DNA from 2 places in the Rhizobium sp. NZLR10 genome. Region 2 is predicted to be linked to the other one. Evidence: predicted binding sites of a transcription regulator. Region 2 holds the regulator's gene; the other holds the start of a gene.
What was found. The regulator PhoB, encoded in region 2, activates phosphate uptake and scavenging genes when phosphate is short. The targets are predictions, from matches to a motif close to TGTCATNNANCTGTCAT.
Positions count from the first base shown of each region.

Region 1 (3,871 bases), on a different contig from region 2:
CAGCGAGGGATCGACGACGCCCTTCGGCGCGATCGGCTTGTCGGCATCGAAATCGCTGCCGGCGATATCGGTCGCATCGGAGAGGTCGACGATGTTGATCTTGCGGTAGAGCGAGGTGTCGCCCTTCAGGCCCTGGCCGTTGCCGCTGTCGCGGGCGAGCATCAGGAAGGTCTTGTCGGACAGGGCGACGATTTCGCTCTCGGCGGCGATCACCGTCTTGTCCTTGGCATCTTTGAAGACCGGCAGCGGCACAACATATTCATGCACCAGCTTCAGATGATCGGGATCGGCGGCGTCATAGATCATGGCGCGGGTATTCTGACGGGTCGAGCTGGAATCGCCGCCGTCCTGGCGGGTGGCCGACTGCAGCACTGATATGATGAACTTGCCGTCCGGCGTCATTGCCATGCCTTCGAGCCCCTGGTTGTTCTGGCGTCCGGTCTCCGGATCCTTCGGATCAGGAGCGGAGGCGCCGGGGCCGGGATTGTTGGAGGCGAAGCTCAGCGCGCCCTTGCGCATCGGCAAAAGCGCCTTCGGCGGCTGGGTCGCCGAGAGCAGGTGGCCGTCGGCTACGAAGCGGTAGATATAAGGGCCGTATTCGTCGCTGACGAACATGGTGCCGTCGGCCATGCGGATGATGGCTTCATTGTCGAGCGCGATCTTGCCGTTTACAGCCTGCGGCAGCGGCGGAAAATTGCCGGCAGCGACGCGCACGCCGGATTCCGGATCGAGACCGGTCATGTCAGCGCCCTTGTCATCGACAAAGAGCATGGAATCGACAAGCTTTGCGTCGACGCCGGACTGCTCCTTGCCGGCCTCGGGTGTTGCGCCCGGAGCAACCGGCGTGAGGCTGATCGCGATGGTGTTCAGGCGCGGGCGGTAGTCGACTGTGCCGGTGACATTGTAACCCCGGTCGGGCAGCAGGTAGAGCATGCCCTTGTAGCTGGCGCCGTCGCGGCTCCAGGCGGTTGGATCGATCGCCATGCCAGAGCCGGAACCGAAGGTCTCACCGAATTTGTCGCGTTGGTTGGCCGGGATGCGGCCGATGCTGACCAGGCCTTTGTTGATGAAGGTGAGGCCGCCGGCGGTGGCGGAATTCTCGGCCATTGCGACGGCCGGAACGGCGGCGGATGCGGCAAGAACCGCGGCGAACAGCCGCGATGCATATGGTCTGACGTTTTTCATGAAAATACCCTCTCGGTCAAAAGCGCTCTCGAAACGGCTTCCGCCGGCAGGCCGGACACCGCAGACGGTCTATGACGGGATCATGATATCTGGATGACGCTTTGCAGCGAAAAGGCCATGCCGAGAGAATGTCGGGCATCCGCGTGTCCGCATTCCAGTTTGCTGCTTACCCGGCCGGATAAGGCCCTTCGGCAAAGACCTCGTCGTGGTAGAATTTCGAGCCGACGTCCAGCGCCAAGGGGCTGCGCCATTCCCTGTTGTCGCGCAGGCAATCGAGTACGAGTTGGAAATCATATCGGGGCTGCCAGCCCAGTTCCCGCCTTGCGCGAGCGTTGACATAGACACGGTCGAGCGTCGGGGACATCGTCCACCCGCGTGATGCATAGAGAGCGCCTGCACCCGGAAACAGTCGTTCGACGACAAGAGACGCGTCGTGCCGGATCGCGACGAGATCGGTCGCCGAAAACGGCGTCGTGGCGGAGACGATGTAGCGGCCGAAGCCGATTGCCGGCGCCTTGTCGAGCGCCAGCAGATGGGCGCGGACCACATCGGCGATATCGACGCGGCGGTGAAGAAGCTCGTTGGCATGGGCATTCTCTGCCGAATAGCCGCCGCGAATGTGAGGATCGTCGTCGATTTCGGGAAAGAAGCGCGATGTCCTGAGAATGACGACCGGCAGGCCGGAGTTGCGGGCGAAGAATTCGCACAGACCTTCGGCGGCGAGTTTCGTCACGCCGTAGATGTTTTTCGCGACTGGAAGCATGTCCTCGGTCACCCATGCCGCCGGTTCGCCGGCGGCCGGCGTCAATGCCGCACCGAAGGCGCTGGTGGTGCTGGTGAAGACGAAGCTTGCAACGCCCGCGGCGACCGCCTCTTCGAGCAGGTTCAGCGTGCCGCCGACATTGGTGTCGAGGAAATCGCGATTGCCGTGGGTCGCCACATGCGGCTTGTGCAGTGTGGCGGCATGGACGACGTGGCGGATGTCCGACATCGCCTGCCGGATGAAAGCGCGATCAGCGATCGAGCCGACCATGTCGGTGGACGCTGAGGGTTTGATATCGATTCCGCGCGCCGTCCGGTCTTGCGCTCGCAGGCTGCGCATCAGCGCCTCGCCGAGATGGCCGGCGCTTCCCGTCACCAGTATCGTCATTGCATCCTCTCCTTCGGCGGCGGAGGCTATAAAGACTGACGTTTGCGGACAACGCATGATTTATGCATGAGCATGCAGGAAAGCTGCAGGCTCAGCCGATGCTCTGACAAGGGGCCGGGAAGCAAGCTGTTCGACCGCCGGATCATTATTCCGTCTGGCCTTCGAGATCGCTCCTCAACCGGTCGAGGATCGATAGAGCGTGGCCGGCGTAAGCGCTGATCCAGCGGTCATGGATGTGCTTGATCGGCAGGCTGTTCAGGTGGTTCCAGCGTTCGCGGCCTTCCTTCCGGGCGATGACCAGATCGGCTTCCTCCAGCACTTTCAGATGCTGCATCACCGTGCAGCGGTCCATTTGCGGAAACATCTCGCAGAGCGTCCCTGTGGTGCGGGGGGCATCCTTGAGCAGGTCGAGGATTTCGCGGCGGCGATGATGCGCCAGCGCCTTGAAAACGGGGTCGTCGGTCGATTCGCTTGACATGTTATGGTTTTATAACATAATGGATCCGAGTACAATGGAATACGAGCATAATGGAGAAGAGGAGAAGTGCCATGTCTCTCGGAATCCGTGTTTCCGGCCGCATCGGCCGTCCCGTCGCAGAGGTATTTGACGCCGTCGTTAACCCAAAGAAGCTCAGCAGCTATTTCACCACGATCGGCGGGGCGAGCGCACCGCTCGTCAAGGGCACGACGGTGACCTGGTGGAAGGACGCCCAAGTGGAGGTGGTCGAACTCGTGCCGGAAAGCCGCATCGTGCTCCGCTGGGATGGCGGCACCGACGACGACAAGACGACCTATAAGACGTCGGTGGAGATGAATTTCAAGCCGCTGGAGGATGGCGGCACCTTGGTGACCATCGCCGAGACCGGCTGGCGCGAGGACGATGCCGGCCGGCGCGGCAGCTATCTAAACTGCGAGGGCTGGACTCAGATGCTCTGCTGCATGAAGGCTTTTATCGAATATGGCATCAATCTGCGCGAGGGCATGTTCCTCAGCGAAATGAAGGGAGAGCCGGCCAGCGCGCCGGATGTCTGACGAACCTCAAGGAGATCGGCGGCGCAATCGTCGCATTCGCCCATAGGGGCCAGACTTCGCTTGCCTGTCACACTGCGGGTGCTAATTTCCGGATTCGATACTTCATCTCGATTTCCAGGAGATTTTATTATGCAGCTTGGCATGGTTGGTTTGGGCCGCATGGGCAACTACATGGTCCAGCGGTTGATGCGGGGCGGTCACGAATGCGTCGTCTACGACGCCAGGCCGGAAAGCGTTGCCGAACTCGCGGGCCTCGGTGCGACCGGCAGCGCTTCGCTCGAAGAGTTCGTCTCGAAGCTCACCCATCCCAGGGCAATCTGGCTGATGCTGCCGGCGGCGATCGTCGACAAGGTGCTGGCGAGCCTGATGCCGCTGCTGCAGAACGGCGACATCGTCATCGACGGCGGCAACTCGTATTACCACGACGATATCCGCCGCGGCGCCGAACTTATCACCAAGGGCATCCACTATGTCGATGTCGGCACCAGCGGTGGCGTCTTCGGC
Region 1 covers NZ_JABDWE010000020.1:86,384-90,254, reverse strand. Annotated here, with positions in the region: gene HJB82_RS25885 (esterase-like activity of phytase family protein) at 1-1,185, opposite strand, end outside; gene HJB82_RS25880 (NAD(P)-dependent oxidoreductase) at 1,352-2,335, opposite strand; gene HJB82_RS25875 (helix-turn-helix transcriptional regulator) at 2,481-2,813, opposite strand; gene HJB82_RS25870 (SRPBCC domain-containing protein) at 2,885-3,367, shown strand; gene gnd (phosphogluconate dehydrogenase (NAD(+)-dependent, decarboxylating)) at 3,497-3,871, shown strand, end outside.
Region 1: a site for PhoB is predicted at 1,268-1,284, ahead of HJB82_RS25885 (esterase-like activity of phytase family protein). Genes of this name have one in related genera too.

Region 2 (3,871 bases):
CCGAACCCGTTCCCGAAGACGATCTATGAAAACGTCTCCTACGGCCCGCGCATCCATGGCCTTGCCAAGTCGAAGGCCGATCTCGACCAGATCGTCGAGACCAGCCTGCAGCGTGCCGGCCTCTGGAACGAGGTCAAGGACCGCGTGCATGAATCCGGCACCGGCCTGTCCGGCGGTCAGCAGCAGCGCCTCTGCATTGCCCGCGCCGTCGCCGTCAGCCCTGAAGTCATCCTGATGGACGAGCCCTGCTCGGCGCTCGACCCGATCGCCACCGCCAAGGTCGAGGAACTGATCCACGAACTGCGCGAGAACTACACGATCGTCATCGTCACCCACTCCATGCAGCAGGCCGCGCGCGTCTCGCAGCGCACCGCCATGTTCCACCTCGGCAATCTCGTCGAGGAGAACGACACCGACAAGATGTTCACCAATCCCGACGATCCGCGCACCCAGGACTACATCATGGGTCGCTTCGGTTGATTTTGGCGACACCAAGCCTTCCCGTTATTCGAGGATAAAGCCCCATGGCATCGACACATATTTTTTCTGCCTATGATGATGATCTGAAGTTCCTGTCCAGGCGGATTTCCGAAATGGGCGGCCTGGCCGAGCAGATGGTCAGCGAGGCCGTCCGGGCGCTCGTCAACGGCGATACCGCGCTGGCGCAGAAGGTCATCTCCGACGATGTGATCCTCGATCACGCCGAGCGAGAAATCGGCGACAAGGCGATCGTTACCATCGCCCGCCGTCAACCGATGGCCTCGGACCTGCGCGAAATCATGGGTTCGATCCGCATCGCCGCCGATCTCGAACGCGTCGGCGACCTCGGCAAGAACACCGCCAAGCGCGTCATCGCCGTGCAGAGCACCGGCGTTCCGCGCAAGCTCGCCCGCGGTCTCGAGCATCTGTCCGAGCTGGCGCTCGTCCAGCTCAAGGAAGTGCTCGACGTCTACACGACGCGCTCCGCCGACAAGGCCAATGCGATCCGTGAACGCGACAACGAGATCGACGCGATGTACACCTCGCTGTTCCGCGAGCTGCTGACCTACATGATGGAAGATCCGCGCAACATCACCAGCTGCACGCATCTGCTCTTCTGCGCCAAGAACATCGAGCGCATCGGCGACCACGCCACCAACATCGCCGAGACGATCTACTACATGGCGACCGGCGCACAGCCGGAAGGTGACCGTCCGAAAGACGACAGCGCCAACACCGTCGGCGCGGTCACGGAATAAAGCCCATACTAGCCGTTGCGTGCGCGCCCATCCGGGCGCGCAAAGAGGTCGCAGCCACCTTTCTGAATTTGCGCAGGATGCATTGCTTAAATCACCCCGGTTTAAGGAACATGCGCGAGGAGACCGACAGGCATGATCCCGAGAGTTGCAGTTGTTGAAGACGAGGAAGCCTTGAGCGTGCTTCTTCGCTACAATCTCGAAGCGGAAGGCTTCGAGGTCGATACTATCCTTCGTGGCGACGAAGCCGAAATCAGGCTTCAGGAGCGCACGCCCGACCTGCTCATCCTCGATTGGATGCTGCCCGGCGTCTCCGGCATCGAACTCTGCCGGCGCCTGCGCATGCGGCCGGAAACCGAACGTCTGCCGATCATCATGCTGACGGCGCGCGGCGAAGAGAGCGAGCGCGTCCGCGGACTGTCGACCGGGGCCGACGATTACGTCGTCAAGCCGTTCTCGACCCCGGAGCTCGTTGCCCGCGTCAAGGCGATGCTACGCCGCGCCCGTCCCGAGGTGCTGTCGACGGTGCTGAAATGCGGCGATATCGAACTCGACCGCGAAACCCATCGCGTCCATCGCAAAAGCCGCGAAGTCCGCCTCGGCCCCACCGAATTCCGCCTGCTGGAATTCCTGATGTCGTCGCCGAGCCGGGTCTTCTCCCGCTCGCAGCTTCTCGACGGCGTCTGGGGCCACGATATCTATGTCGACGAACGCACCGTCGACGTCCATGTCGGCCGCCTGCGCAAGGCGCTGAACTTCTCCAACATGCAAGACGTCATCCGCACCGTCCGCGGCGCCGGCTATTCGATGGAAGCCTGAGGGGTTTCCGATAAAGTCGAGCAAGCTCTGCCCCTCACCCTAACCCGACCGGGGTCGAGCCACTCGTCTCGACCCCGGTCGGTGCCGGCAGGCGGATGAGGGGCAGCCACACCCAACGTACTCACATAAAAAAACGGGCCTTCCAGCCCGTTTTTGCATGTCGACAATGTCACCCGTTCAGCTCGCCCGCGCTGCCGCCCGGCGGCGTTCGTTGACGGGCTGGTAGGCGAGTTTCTGGTGATAGCCGCAATAGGGTGAATTGTCGGGGGACTCGCAGCCGCAGAAGTGGAAGTCATCCTTCAGCGGATCGCCGACCGGCCACTTGCAAGTGCGTTCGGTCAGTTCCGTCAGGCCGAGGCGGCGGGAGATCGGCACGACCACGTTGCCTTTCGGCACGTATTCCATTTCCTCGACCGTTTCGATCTCGATCTCTTCCTTCAGCATCGTTGCGCCCTGCTGGCGGGTAACGGTGCGGGTGGTGATCCGAGAGGCGAAGTTCGGCGCGCGCGGCGCCGATGTATTGCGTTTCGGCGTTCGGGCCGTGGCGGCCGTGCCGCCGGCCTTGGCGCGGCCCGGAAGGCTCAGGCGGTGCACCTTGCCGATTACAGCGTTTCTGCTGACACCGCCAAGTTGCGCCGCGATCTGGCTGGCGCTCAGTCCTTCGGCCCAAAGCTTCTTGAGTTTCTCGACCCGCTCGTCTGTCCAGTTCATGCCCTGTCTCCACCTTCTGCGTTGGTGATGGCAGAATCCCTCACCGTTGCCTCGGAAGCTCCGAAACAAGAAACGCTTGATCAATTTTGGTGACTAGTTCCGCCGCATGCAGTCTAGTAATTGAACTTTAACCTAGTGTGAGCGTGACTCCGTGACAAGAGTCGCATGAATCCGGATGAATCGAATTCGGAGTTTTCCCCAACTTGCTGCCCCAGCGTGTCATTTCTGCAATAAAGCCTGTTGAAGGTCGAAAACACCGCTGTACAACCTTGCTGCATGCGCTAAGGGCGCAGTTTTGTTGACATTGCAGCGCGAAAAGGAAATAGTACCGCTGGCCGCCGCAAGGCGGCATTTTTAATTTTTCGGGCCTGGTTTTCTTAGCCGGAGTCCGTTGCTTGATAACTCTGATCGGGAGACCGCGCCATGGCTGAAGCCGCGCCGCTTTATGACACCTACTCTCGTGCCCCGCTGCGGTTCGAGCGAGGCGAGGGCGTGTGGCTGATCACCGAAAGCGGCGAACGTTATCTCGATTTCGGCGCCGGTGTTGCCGTCACCTCGGTCGGCCACGGCAATCCGCATGTGGTCGGCGCGCTGAAGGAGCAGGCCGACAAGGTCTGGCACCTCTCCAACATCTATGAGATCCCCGGCCAGGAGCGTTTGGCCAAACGGCTGACCGACGCCACCTTCGCCGACAAGGTGTTCTTCACCAATTCGGGTGCTGAAGCGCTCGAATGCGCGATCAAGACGGCGCGCCGTTATCAGTTTTCCAACGGCCATCCCGAGCGCTTCCATATCATCACCTTCGAGGGCGCCTTCCATGGGCGGACGCTCGCGACAATCGCCGCCGGTGGCCAGGAGAAATATCTCGAAGGCTTCGGCCCCAAGGCGCCGGGTTTCGATCAGGTGGCGTTCGGCGACATCGAAGCGGTCCGCGCCGCGATCACCGATGCGACGGCGGCAATCCTCATCGAGCCGGTGCAGGGCGAGGGCGGCGTGCGTCCTGCCACCCCCGAATTCATGAAGGCGCTTCGCCAGATTTGCGACGAAAACGGCCTGCTGTTGATCCTCGACGAGGTCCAGACCGGCGTTGGCCGCACCGGCAGGTT
Region 2 covers NZ_JABDWE010000032.1:14,120-17,990, reverse strand. Annotated here, with positions in the region: gene pstB (phosphate ABC transporter ATP-binding protein PstB) at 1-480, shown strand, start outside; gene phoU (phosphate signaling complex protein PhoU) at 525-1,238, shown strand; gene phoB (phosphate regulon transcriptional regulator PhoB) at 1,371-2,054, shown strand; gene HJB82_RS30890 (GcrA family cell cycle regulator) at 2,232-2,765, opposite strand; gene HJB82_RS30885 (aspartate aminotransferase family protein) at 3,189-3,871, shown strand, end outside.